4 regions of the Shewanella sp. FeAMO genome follow, and region 1 is predicted to be linked to each of the others. Evidence: predicted binding sites of a transcription regulator. Region 1 holds the regulator's gene; each other region holds the start of a gene.
What was found. Region 1 encodes sigma-54, which starts transcription at its own class of promoters, with help from an activator protein. Its sites were predicted from a motif close to GTTGGCACGNNNNTNGNNT; they were not measured.

Region 2: ACWAU4_RS09330 (FimV/HubP family polar landmark protein) is a predicted target of sigma-54. The motif match lies at 2,040-2,058, and genes of this name have one in related genera.
Region 3: flgF (flagellar basal-body rod protein FlgF) is a predicted target of sigma-54. The motif match lies at 1,785-1,803, and genes of this name have one in related genera.
Region 4: ACWAU4_RS06830 (YggN family protein) is a predicted target of sigma-54. The motif match lies at 1,830-1,848, and genes of this name have one in related genera.

Annotation. Positions count from the first base shown of each region.
Region 1 covers NZ_CM132201.1:4,120,269-4,123,456, forward strand. The annotation lists gene lptC (LPS export ABC transporter periplasmic protein LptC) at 1-172, shown strand, start outside; gene lptA (lipopolysaccharide transport periplasmic protein LptA) at 159-692, shown strand; gene lptB (LPS export ABC transporter ATP-binding protein) at 689-1,417, shown strand; gene ACWAU4_RS18540 (RNA polymerase factor sigma-54) at 1,513-2,976, shown strand; gene hpf (ribosome hibernation promoting factor) at 3,008-3,188, shown strand, end outside.
Region 2 covers NZ_CM132201.1:2,076,904-2,080,091, reverse strand. The annotation lists gene ACWAU4_RS09330 (FimV/HubP family polar landmark protein) at 1-2,024, opposite strand, end outside; gene ACWAU4_RS09325 (aspartate-semialdehyde dehydrogenase) at 2,200-3,188, opposite strand, start outside.
Region 3 covers NZ_CM132201.1:1,680,636-1,683,823, forward strand. The annotation lists gene flgD (flagellar hook assembly protein FlgD) at 1-257, shown strand, start outside; gene flgE (flagellar hook protein FlgE) at 312-1,673, shown strand; gene flgF (flagellar basal-body rod protein FlgF) at 1,840-2,583, shown strand; gene flgG (flagellar basal-body rod protein FlgG) at 2,595-3,188, shown strand, end outside.
Region 4 covers NZ_CM132201.1:1,510,372-1,513,559, forward strand. The annotation lists gene glsB (glutaminase B) at 1-17, shown strand, start outside; gene ACWAU4_RS06830 (YggN family protein) at 1,911-2,714, shown strand; gene ACWAU4_RS06835 (LysR family transcriptional regulator) at 3,030-3,188, shown strand, end outside.

The DNA.
Region 1 (3,188 bases):
GAAAACCAGTTATGTGGAGCTGGATCTGGACACCATGATCATGACCTCAGATCGCGAGATCCTGATCGAAGGCAAAGACTTTAATATCAAGGGATCCGGCCTGTACGCCGATCTCAATGCTCAGCAAGTGAAGCTGACCAGTCAGGTGAAAGGAACCTATGAAACCAAGTAAGCTTTTTATCGGTGCCCTCTTGTGCATCACAAGCCTGTCGGCAGTGGCCATTGAAGAAGATCTGCTGCAAAAAGTAGAGATCAGCGCCGCTAATCAGTTTGCCGATATCAAAAACAAGCGTGTGGTATACGGCGGGCCTGTCACAGTCACCCAGGGCAGTTTAAAACTGCTGGCCGATGAACTCACGGCTTACACAGAAGACAAGAGTGGCGAGCGGATCCTGGTGGCCAAGGGCTCACCCGCTACCTATACCCAGAAACTGGAAGACGGCCGTCTGGCCAGTGCCAAGGCCAAAGAGATCCACTACAACATAGACAGTCGTATCATGACCCTGCTGGGCCAGGCCAAAGTAGAACAAGACGGCAGCGAAGTGACCGCAGAGAAGATAGTCTACGACATCAACAAGCAGCAGCTGGAAGCGGAAAGCAGCGGCAAAGGCCAAGACAGGGTAACCACTGTTATCCAGCCGGAAAACTATCAGGATCTCAATAAGAAAGAACAGCAGCAGGAGCCGCAATGACCAGCACCCTGACGGCACAGAATCTGGCAAAGAGTTACAAGAAACGCAACGTCGTCAAAGACGTCAGCCTGTCGGTCAATACCGGCCAAATCGTGGGGCTGCTGGGCCCCAACGGGGCAGGCAAGACCACCACCTTCTATATGGTGGTTGGGTTGGTACAGAGTGACAAGGGCCGTATCTTCATTGACGACGACGAGCTGACCCTGGATCCCATGCACCTGCGTGCCCGTAAAGGCATAGGCTACCTGCCACAGGAAGCCAGTATTTTCCGCAAGCTGTCGGTGCATGACAACATCATGGCCGTGCTGCAAACCCGCAAAGAACTCAACAGCGACGAGCGCGAGGAACAACTCGAACAGTTGCTGGAAGAATTCCATATTACCCACATACGTGACAGCCTGGGGATGTCCCTCTCCGGCGGAGAACGCCGCCGAGTGGAAATCGCCCGGGCATTGGCCGCCAATCCACAGTTCATTCTGCTGGATGAGCCGTTCGCCGGTGTGGATCCCATCTCAGTTATCGATATCAAGAAAATCATCGAACAGCTTAAGTCCCGCGGTTTGGGGGTGCTGATCACAGACCACAATGTTCGCGAAACACTCGACGTTTGTGAGCGAGCCTACATAGTCAGCCATGGGCAGTTGATCGCCGAGGGCACACCCGCTGAAATCTTGGACAACCAGCAAGTGCGCGCTGTGTACTTAGGCGAACAATTCAGGCTATAGTTAGGATCATGTCATCCGGTGGCAATTCCGGGTATTATAGTTTGTTATTATTGAATTTTTTCCTTGAAAAATAACGAGTAGGGATTAGCGGTATAATGAAAGCGTCACTCCAGCTCAAACTGGGTCAACAGTTGACCATGACACCTCAGTTGCAACAGGCTATTCGCCTGCTGCAACTGTCGTCCCTTGAGCTGCAGCAGGAAATCCAGGAAGCCTTGGAAGCCAACCCTCTGTTGGAAATGGCCGAGGACAACCAGGATGACGCTATCGACGACAACCACAAGGAAAACGACGCCGGCGAGTTGAGCGCCAAGCAGGAAGATGGTTCCACGGTAGAAACCTCAGAGGCATTGAACAATGAGTCTATGCCGGATGAATTACCTATGGATACCACCTGGGACGAAGTCTTTACCGCCGCCAGCGCCTCCGGGCCGGCCATGGGCCGTGAAGATGATATGCCCTTCCAGGGTGAAACCAGCGAAGGTCTCTATGAACATCTGGAATGGCAGAAGAACCTGACCCCGTTTTCCGATACCGACGACGCCATTGCCACCGCCATTATTGATGCCATCGACGAGCAGGGCTATCTGACCCAGAGCACAGAGGAGATCCTCGAAGCCATGGGCAACCCTGAGATTGAGCTCGATGAAGTCGAGGCAGTACTCAAGCGGATCCAGCACTTCGATCCTGTCGGCATCGCCTCCAGAGATCTGCGCGAATGCCTGCTGATCCAGTTGCAACAGTTCAACGCAGACACCCCGCATCTGGCCGACGCCCGCTTGTTGATTGACGAACATCTGGATCTCATTGCCGCCCGTGATTTCCGCACCCTGATGCGCAAGACCAAGCTCAAGGAAGATCAGCTGCGTGACGCCATCAACCTGATTCAGAGCCTCAATCCCCGCCCCGGCTTGCTGGTGCAGCCGATGGACGAGGAATATGTGATCCCTGATGTCAGTGTCTGGAAGAAAAACGGCCGCTGGGTAGTAGAACTCAACCCGGACTGTATGCCCAAACTCGGGATCAATCAGCAGTATGCGGCTATGGCTCGTAGCGCCCGCAGTCAATCAGACAGCCAGTTTATTCGAGGTCATCTTCAGGAAGCCAAATGGTTTATCAAGAGCCTGGAGAGCCGCAACGACACCCTGCTCAAGGTGGCCAACTGTATAGTGCAGTTCCAGCAGGGATTTTTTGAATATGGTGAAGAGGCCATGAAACCCATGGTGCTCAACGATATTGCCGAAGCGGTCGAGATGCATGAATCGACCATCTCCAGGGTCACCACTCAAAAGTATATGCATACCCCCAGGGGAATATTTGAATTGAAGTACTTCTTCTCCAGCCATGTCGGCACCGAAGATGGCGGAGAATGCTCTTCCACGGCGATCAGGGCTTTTATCAAGAAGCTCGTGGCAGCGGAAAACCAGAAGAAGCCTTTGAGCGACAGCAAGATGGCGCAACTTCTGGCAGAACAGGGAATCAACGTTGCAAGACGCACCATAGCCAAGTATCGCGAGGCTATGATGATACCACCGTCGAACCAGCGTAAGAGTTTATAAATCCACAGTTGGAAATTGGAGGAATCTTTCTATGCAAATCAACCTGACAGGACATCATATCGAGATCACCGACTCACTGCGTGACTACGTGGAAAGTAAGTTTTCTAAACTTGAACGCCATTTCGAACAGATCAATAATGTGCACGTTGTGCTCAATGTACAAAAACTGCAACAGATAGCCGAAGCCAAGATCCACCTCACAGGCGGCGAAG
Region 2 (3,188 bases), 2.0 Mb from region 1:
ACATTGTCATCTTCAAGCTCTGCGGCGATAGCGTCACTTAAGTCTTCCGTTTCAGTGCTCTCTGCTGCCGGCGAGTCGAATCCAGCCAACAAGGCATCAATGTCTGCTTCTTCGCCCAGCTCGGTATCAGCTGAGTCATCCTCATCCAGCTCCAGCTCGGCAGCAATGGCAGCGCTGAGATCTTCCTCTGCTTCTGTCTTACTATCGTCTTCAACTTGAGTACCGGCTTCAATTTGAGGTTCTGTGTTTTCATTGACGTCAAACCCGGCCAGCAACGCATCGAGATCGGCTTCCTGTGTCTCATCCAGAGTCTCTTCAGCCTGTTCATCTTCGGCCAATTCGGCGGCGATGGCAGCACTGAGATCTTCATCCTCATCAATGACTACAGCGCTGTCATCGGCCTGGCTCTCCAGATCCAAACTCTGCAGCTCTGTGTCCAATTCAGGCTCGGGACTCTGCTCTTCGGGTTCAAGATTAAGGTTCTGTTCAAGCTCGGCTTCAAAGCTCTGGTCGAAAGCGGCCGTCACATCTTCGGGTAAGGTTTCACTGAGCTCAGGCTCTGATGCTGGAACACTTTCGGCCTGCAACTCTTCAGGAATGGTTTCCTGTTTATCGGTATCGTCCAATCCGGCCAGCAGTGAGTCCAAGTCTTCTTCAGCGGGTTCATCCTGCTCACCCGACTCCTGCTCGCCCATGGCTTCGGCCCAGAGATCATCGAGGGACTGGCCTTCATCTTCGGTCTCTTGGGTGTCATCTCCCTCTCCCGAGTCGATGAACATCTCCTGCGCCATGTCCATCTGCTCGTTGTCACTCTCAACTTCCGGCTCAGGCTGCAGCGCTGAGCTGTCGACATCCAGCAGTGAATCAATGGAATCGTCCGGATCATCATCCAGATGCACCGCCAATTCATCGTCGGCATTGGCCATCTCGGCTGTGGCCGCGCCGGCGATAGCCGCGGCAGCCATTGGAGCCGCTTCGGTCTGTGGAGCTTGGGCATCACTCTGTTTACGTCTGCGGCGCAGCATGCTCCATAGCAATAACAACAGCAGTACCGCGGGTATGGCCGCGGCCAGGGCCAGTAACAGCGGGTTGTCCATCAGGCTGCGCCAGAGGTCGTCCGGCTCATTAGCCGTAGCGCTGGCAGCTTGAAGTTGCTGCTTGAGTTCAGCGTTTTCGGCTTTGAGTTGCTGCTCCTGCTTTTTGCTGGCCTGCAGAGACTCTTCCAACACAGACAGACGCTGATTCAGTTCATCGATTTGCGCTTGCAGCCCTTGGTTATCGGTATTGGCCACTGTGAGCAGGTCCTGCGCGCGTCCCAGTTCATCGGTCAGGCTCAGATTGCGGCTCTGCAGCGCTTCAATGCTGTTGTCGTCGGCCGTTTCCGGAGTTGCTTCCGTGGCTGCTTTTTCGGTTGTGGTGGCTGGCGATTTGTCTGCAGCCACTTGAGTTGGCTCAGTCGATGGCTCACTGACCTTCGGCTGCGCGCTGTTTTCCTTGGCACTTGTAGCTACATTGGATGGCTGCGCCGCTGTTGGAGTTTGGGTGGCCGCCGTTGGCTCTTTTGCGGCTTGGCTTTCACGCTCGGGGGCTTTGGCGGTTTCAATTTTGCCATCATCTGCTTTTAGCGGCTTACCGGAAGACCAGCTCTTGTCGTCCTGCTCGGCACGGGCTCTGGCCATACTCAAGGGGATAGCCTGCATCACCTCTTTGGAAGGGATCAGCAGTATCATGCCCCGTTCCAGGCTGTTGTAATTATTGGAGGTGAAGGCGTGCGGGTTGGCCTCAAATATAGCGGCCATGACCTGATAGATGCTGACACTGGAATCCGGTCTGACTTTCTGGGCAATGCTCCAGAAGGTGTCTGATGGCGTAGTCGGACCATACTGGCGTACCTGTTGGCGCACCTGACCATCAGGGCCGGTAATTTTCAGGCCTTCTGCATGGGCGGGTTCAATGAGAGTACCTTGGTTCAGGGCAAAAAAAGCGGCCATCAGGCCAACAAGATATGAAGTGCGAAAGTTCATCCATTCTTCCCTTTCAAGCGCTGGTTTCGCCAACTGACGACTGGCTTTAGGCATTTGTATTTATTGAGATTACTATAAACCAGAAATGTCCGCCCTGCTACTGTTCACATTTGCAAAACAAAAAAAGCCTGCTGCTTGCAGGCTTTTTCAACAGAAACAAAGAGTTCTTAGAGTGTTAGAGATAATCGCGGATTAAGATCTCGCCTATCTGTACACTGTTGAGCGCCGCGCCCTTGCGGATATTGTCAGAGACCACCCAAAGATCTATGCCCAGATCGTGGGAAATATCCTTGCGCACCCGGCCGACATACACAGGGTCACTACCGGCACCTTCGGTGACAGCTGTCGGATAATCATCATCATCTTCAAACAACACCACGCCTTCGGCATCCCGCAATACCGCCTTGACTTCCGCGGCATCAACCGGCTGCAGCGTCTCGATATGAATCGCTTCCGAATGGCCATAGAACACAGGTACCCGTACCGCGGTAGGGTTCACCAAGACCTCGCTGTCGCCGAGGATCTTCTGGGTTTCCCAAACCATCTTCATCTCTTCTTTGGTGTAGCCATTTTCCATAAACTTATCTATATGCGGCAACACGTTGAAAGCTATCTGCTTATCATAAACCTTGGGCTCTGAAGGCAAGCCCTGCAGCAGCTTGGCAGATTGACCCGCCAGCTCTTCAATCGCCTTTTTGCCTGTACCGGAAACCGACTGATAAGTGGCCACATTGATACGGCTGATCCCAAAGGCATCATAGATAGGCTTGAGCGCCACCAACATCTGAATGGTTGAGCAGTTGGGATTGGCGATAATATTACGGTTACGGAAGTCGGCAATCGCCTGTGGATTGACCTCTGGAATAACCAATGGAATATCCAGGTCGTAACGGTAGTGGGAGGTGTTATCTATCACCACACAACCGGCATCGGCCGCTATCGGCGCCCACTTGGCCGAAACATCACCACCGGCAGAGAAGAAGCCTATCTGCGCCTGAGTCCAGTCGAAGCTCTCCACATCGAGGATCTCTACCTGTTTACCGTGAAAACTCACGGTTTCACCGGCGCTGCGACTGCTGGCCAGTGGAAACAGATTCGCCACCGGGAAGTTACGCTCCTCAAGGATTTCTATCATGGTTTGACCCACAGCCCCTGAGGCACCCA
Region 3 (3,188 bases), 2.4 Mb from region 1:
TTGATGTGGATGGCAGTGCCGGCGGCAACATAGACGTGGAATGGGACGGCCTGGATAAGGACGGTAAACCCGTTGAGGCTGGTATCTACACCATGAAGGCCAGTGGGGTTGTCGATGGCAAGTCCCAGGATCTTATTGTCAGTGCCTATGCCCACGTGACCAGTGTATCGCTCAACTCGGCCAGTGGTGCCGTGTTGAACTTAAGAGGTATTGGCGGGATCAGACTGGCCGACGTGCTGGCTGTTTCCGAAGTTTAATTCTGTTTCTGCCCCGGCTGCGCCGGACAGTATCTGAAAATCATGAGGTGAATTATGTCTTTTAACATTGCTCTGAGTGGGATTGCTGCGGCGCAGAAAGATCTCAATACCACAGCCAACAATATTGCCAACGTCAATACCGTCGGCTTTAAAGAATCCCGGGCCGAGTTTGCCGATGTTTACGCCAGCTCGATTTTCTCCAACGGCAGAACCACTGTGGGCGGCGGTGTGACCACCACTCAGGTGGCGCAGCAGTTCCACCAGGGTAACCTGAACTCCACCAACAATGCGTTGGATTTGGCGATCAACGGTGGCGGTTTCTTCGTGACCTCTCCCAATGTGGGCAGTCAGGATTACTCTTTCACCCGCGCCGGTGCCTTCAAGCGTGATGAAAACGGTTTCCTGGTCGATGCCGCAGGTAACTTCCTGCAGAGCTTCCCTGTCGATAAAGACGGCAACTCCACCTCTGTGAGTTTGACCACTACCAAGCCGGTGCAGATCCCGGATACTGCCGGTAGCCCGCAGAAGACCAATAATGTCGGCATCAGCATGAACCTGGATTCCACCCAGACCACCAAAGATCCGGCGCTGTTTGACCCATCCAAGTCAGACACTTTCAACAACTCAACCGCAGTGACCATTTATGACTCCCTGGGTAACTCCCACACCTTGACCACCTATTTTGTGCGTCCGGACAATGGCGCCTACACGGGCGAGAGTAACTGGGTGGCTTATTATGCTATCGACGACAAGCCGGTCAATCTGGGCGGCGCCGCTGGCAGCTACCAGACAGATACTGATGGTGACGGTAACCCGGATGGTACAGGCACAGCGCAAACTGCTGGTGGCTGGACTGGCGCAGTGCTCAAGTTCAACGATGTCGGCGGTTACATAGGTTCAGATCCTGCGGTGATCACCACAGAGCAGTTGGGTGTTGGCGGTGCCAATGTTCTCGGCCCTGCGGCGGACGGAACCCAGACAATAACCATAGACTTCAACAACCCGACCCAGTTCTCGGAAAAGTTCAACGCCACTGAATTGACGCAGGATGGGGTGACTGTGGGTCGTCTGACCAATGTGGAAGTGGGTACAGACGGGTTGATCTCAGCGAAATACAGCAATGGCTCGACCGTGCCTTTGGCGCGGGTGGCACTGGCGCGTTTCTCCAATGAACAGGGTCTGAGCCAGGTAGGTAACACCTCCTGGAAAGCGAGCCTGGACTCAGGTGCAGCGCTGGCCGGTGAGGCCAACAGTGGCGTGTTCGGCAGTATCCGTTCCTCAACGCTGGAACAGGCCAACGTCGACCTGACCACTGAGCTGGTGGACCTGATTTCGGCTCAGCGTAACTTCCAGGCCAACTCCCGTACTCTGGAAGTGAACAATACACTGCAGCAGACAGTGCTGCAGATCCGCTAATCCTTCCTGCGCAAGACATTGCCGCTACGGCAATGTCTTGCCGCTTCTCCCTGTACACACCCCCAAGTTACTGAAGTTCTTCTGTTGTCACTGCGCTCGATTGCTCATTTTATTGGCACGATGTTTGCTTTTACCTGAATAGGTAAAAAGATTGACGGAGCAGCAGGTGGACAAACTTCTCTATGTCGCCATGACTGGCGCCAAACAAAACATGAATGCGCTGGCGGTTCGGGGTAACAACCTGGCCAATGCCAACACAGATGGTTTCAAGTCAGACATGGCTCAGGCCCGTGCTATGCAAGCCTTCGGTGAAGGATTGCCGACCCGGGTGTTTGCCATGACAGAGTCGCCCTCGGCCAACTTTCAGTCCGGTCCTATCAAATCGACCGGGCGGGATCTGGACATAGCCATCAAAGATCAAGGCTGGATTGCGGTGCAGGCAGCCGATGGCAGCGAGGCCTATACCCGCTCCGGCAGTCTGAGTTTTGACACCACAGGTTTACTGCGTAACGACAGGGGCAACCCGGTAATGGGCGATAACGGCCCGATAGTGCTGCCGTTGCCGATAGACAAAATCCAGATTGCCACCGACGGCACCATCTCCATTCGTCCCCAGGGCGCAACCGCAGAGGTGATTGAAGAGGTGGGCCGCATCAAGCTGGTCAACCCGGGCAATCAGAATCTGATGCGCGGTGAAGATGGTTTGTTCCGCACTCTGGACGGCAATCCGGCCGCCGCCGATCCCTTTGTGAATGTGGAAAGTGGCGCTGTGGAAGGCAGCAATGTCAATGCCGTGGATGAAATGGTCAACCTGATTGAGCTGCAACGTCAGTTTGAGCTGCAGGTAAAAATGATGAAAACCGCAGAAGAGAACGACAAGTCGTCCGCTTCATTGATGCGCATTAGCTAGGAGTAATTGATATGCATCCCGCGTTATGGATAAGTAAGACTGGGCTAGATGCCCAGCAAACAGACATCTCGGTGATTTCAAATAACGTCGCTAATGCCAGCACCATAGGCTACAAAAAGGGCCGGGCGATATTTGAAGACTTACTGTATCAGACGGTCAATCAGGCCGGTGGTATCAGTGCTTCCAACACCAAGCTGCCCAATGGCCTTAACCTGGGCGCAGGTACCAAGGTAGTGGCCACCCAGAAGATTTTCTCCCAGGGGAATCTGCAAACCACAGATAACGCGCTGGACATGATGATTGAAGGCCCGGGATTCTTTGAAATCCAGCTGCCGGACGGCACCACTGCCTACACTCGCAACGGCCAGTTCACTCTGGATGATACCGGCCAGATAGTGACTTCCGGCGCCGGCTATGTGCTGCAGCCTGCCATTACCATTCCGGACGATGCCACCAGTATTACCGTTTCCGCCGAAGGTGAAGTGTCGGTTAAAACCCCGGGTGCCGCCGAAAACCAGGTGGTGGGCCAGCTGACCATCTCTGATTTCATCAATCCGTCCGGCCTGGATCCCATAGGGCAAAACCTCTATCTGGAGACGGGCGCC
Region 4 (3,188 bases), 2.4 Mb from region 1:
GCCGCTCAATCTTCTGATCCCAAAGGCAGCATTCCGCTGCCTTTGTTTTTTACGCCATACCATAGCTTTCAGCCTAAAGTTGCATATTAAGCGCTTGCCGGGTTTCCGGCGACGGATGTTTCTCATTGCCTGCCGCAGGCTTATGCACAGGCGATCCTGTGACTCGGCGTTAATACGTCCTTGTAGCCTCGACGAAAACATCTGACCTACAGGGACGTAGGAAATGCCGAATTTGTCTGGAACAAAATTCGGCCCTGTTTTCGACGGTCACAGTTCCGCCTGTGCCTGGGAAATAGGCGTATGTTAGTGGGTATATAAGCAATTTCAAGCAACGCTATGATTGCAGAATTGCACCAACTCCCGCTCGAAGTGGCCGCAGGGCGTTGATGATAATCGCGTAGCGAGGCATGGATGCCGAAGCAGCGCCAGTCGAATCAGGGATGAGCGTCTGGCGCGATAGCGAATTGGCATCATAAGCACAAGGGGGTTTCCGCTGCGTCGCGGGTCGCAGGGGGGTTGGAAAGGGGGCGAGTCGATACAGCCCCCTTTCCTCGGGTGTGGGGTGAAGCTCCACGACTTTAGGCCGCTGGTACAGCGGCTATCATGGCTGCCAGCTAAAAGTTACTAAGGGCCTCCGGCGACGGATGTTTCTCATTGCCTGCCGCAGGCTTATGCACAGGCGATCCTATGACACGCTGTTAACCCATCCTTGGGCGCTCGACGAAAAAGTCCCTGTTTTCGACGGTCACAGTCCCGCCTGTACCTGGAATTAGGCGTATATCTGCAGCTGAATACGACACTTTGGGATGAGGAATTGCACCGACTCCCCCTCGGTGTCGCCGAAAGCCGTTGGCGCAAATAACATAGCTGAGGCATGGATGCCGAAGCAGCGACAGTCGAATCAGGGATGAGCGTCTGAAGCGATAGTTATTTGCGCCATTAGGCCGAGGGGCTTTCGACACCGTGTGGGGCGGCAAGGGAGATCCAAGAGGGGATTGCTGTTGATCCCTTCTTGGTCGGGTGTGGGGCGAAGCTCCACGACTTTAGGCTGCTGGCACAGCGGCTATCATAGCTTTTAGCTAAAAGTTACTAATTAGTATTGGCAGGGCCTCCGGCGACGGATGTTTCTCATTGCCTGCCGCAGGCTTATGCACAGGCGATCCTGTGACTCGCTGCAAGTACATCCCTGTAAGCTCTGCCTCGCCATCCCTGGCTCGGAAGGTCACAGTTCCGCCTGTGCCTGAAAATGAGGTGTATGTCTGCGGGCATATAGGTCGCTTCAAACAAGTTAGCTCTTACAGAATTGCACCGACTCCCCTTCGGAGCCGCCGCTGGCGTTGTTGCAAATTGGCGTAGCCGAGACAGGGATGTCGAGGCTCGAAGGTCGAGCAAGGCGAATGTTGCGAAGCGACAAGTTCATGAGCGCGAGCCAAGGAAGGCGAGCTGGCCCTTATGCATGGATGCGTTTGGCGAGTCCTGAGTGTAGCCAATTTGTTTCATAAGCCAGCGGGGATTTCGGCTACGTCGGGGTGTCCTTGGGGATGCAAGGGGCTTTGGACAAGCAAAGCCTCTTGCTCGGTGTGGTGTGGAACACCACGACTTTAGGCTGCTGGCACAGCGGCTATTATGGCTTTTAATCCCGAATGCAGTGAAGAAAAGGAACAGTCTAGGCCATCCAGAGCTTTCCCTGTTAAACCTTTCTTTGGTTTCTTGTGTCTTATTCATCATAACGGCTACAAGTTGGTAAAATTTGCCACTCCTAGATGGTGGATTTTCATATTCTGCTGCCATACTTGATGTTTATTCTTTTAGTATCAGTTGATTATAACTTTGGCACAAAGTCTGCTTTATTCTGAGCCATAAGCGGTAACCAAGTTTACTCGGCAGATTAAAACGAGAGGGAAGACAGAATGAAACAAGCAATTGGTGGAATATCTTTGGTGTGTGCACTGTTTGCGGCGGCGCCTGCTATGGCGATCAACTTTGAGCCAAGAGATGAGCAATGCGAGATGTCACTCAACTACGACATATCACTGGAACCCAAGAAGCTGAGTGTCAGTAATCAAGGGAAAGAACACTATCGAATTGAGCCGGGCCGCCTTTATGTGGAAGGTGAAGAAGTGGCCTTGAATGCCGAGCAGAGCAAGCTTGTCAACGAGTACTCGGATGCCATGGCTCAGCAGTTACCCGAAGTTATCTCTTTGGTGGAAGATGCCGTCACCATGGCGAGCGAGGCCGTGAGCATGGCTCTGACACCACTCTTGGGTGATGCCGCCGGTGCCAAGTTGGATGAAACCATGGACAGTCTGCAACAGCGAGTCTATGAAGTGGCTCATCGCAATGGTGACCAGTACTTCCTCGGGGCCACTGAAGAGTCGCTGGAAAACGCCTTTGGTGATGAGTTTTCCAAAGAAATAGAGCAACTGGTACAGCAGTCGCTAGGCAGTTTGATGATGGCCATGGGCAGCGCCATGATGTCAGGTGAGGGCGAAACCTTTGATGAGAAGATCAATGCCTTCAGCCAGAAGATGGAAAAGATGGGCAAGGATATTGAAGTGCAAATGGAGTCCCGCGCCCAGGAGATGGAGCAGAGAGCCGACGCGCTTTGCGACAACTTCCAACGTTTGGTGGTGCTGGAAGACAAGTTACGCAAGCAGATCCCTGAACTGGGCGAATTCCAGGTACTGTCCGGCAAGGTTGAACTGCAGCAATAAGATTTAAGCTGGTGATTCCCCCTGTATCTTCCCCTCCCTTGATACAGGGGTTTTTTATTGATTATCTGTTGATTATGCCATCACTGCGGCGGTTTTTTTGGCTCAAGGCTATCCTTGGGTTAGAGTCAATAAGAAAGAATTGGTATACTTCGCAAAAATAATAAAACTGACACCCAAGTCAGGACTCAGTGACTCTACCCAGTGCGCTTTCCAAAACCCGGCAGCCCACACCCCATTTTGGGGTCTTGACGGTGAGGCCCGTCGCTTTTCCAGGAAAGCTTTTACCAGTGTTGTAAACGGCTTAAGGCGACTTTCATGTTAGAACTGTTAGAACCTATCGCTATTTTCACTCATGTCGCCCGTGCCGGCAGCTTCAGTGCCGCGGCGCGCAGGCTTGGAATATCCAAATCCAAGGTCAGTACCCAGGTTGCCGATCTTGAACATAAACTCGGGATCCAGTTGATCCAGCGAACA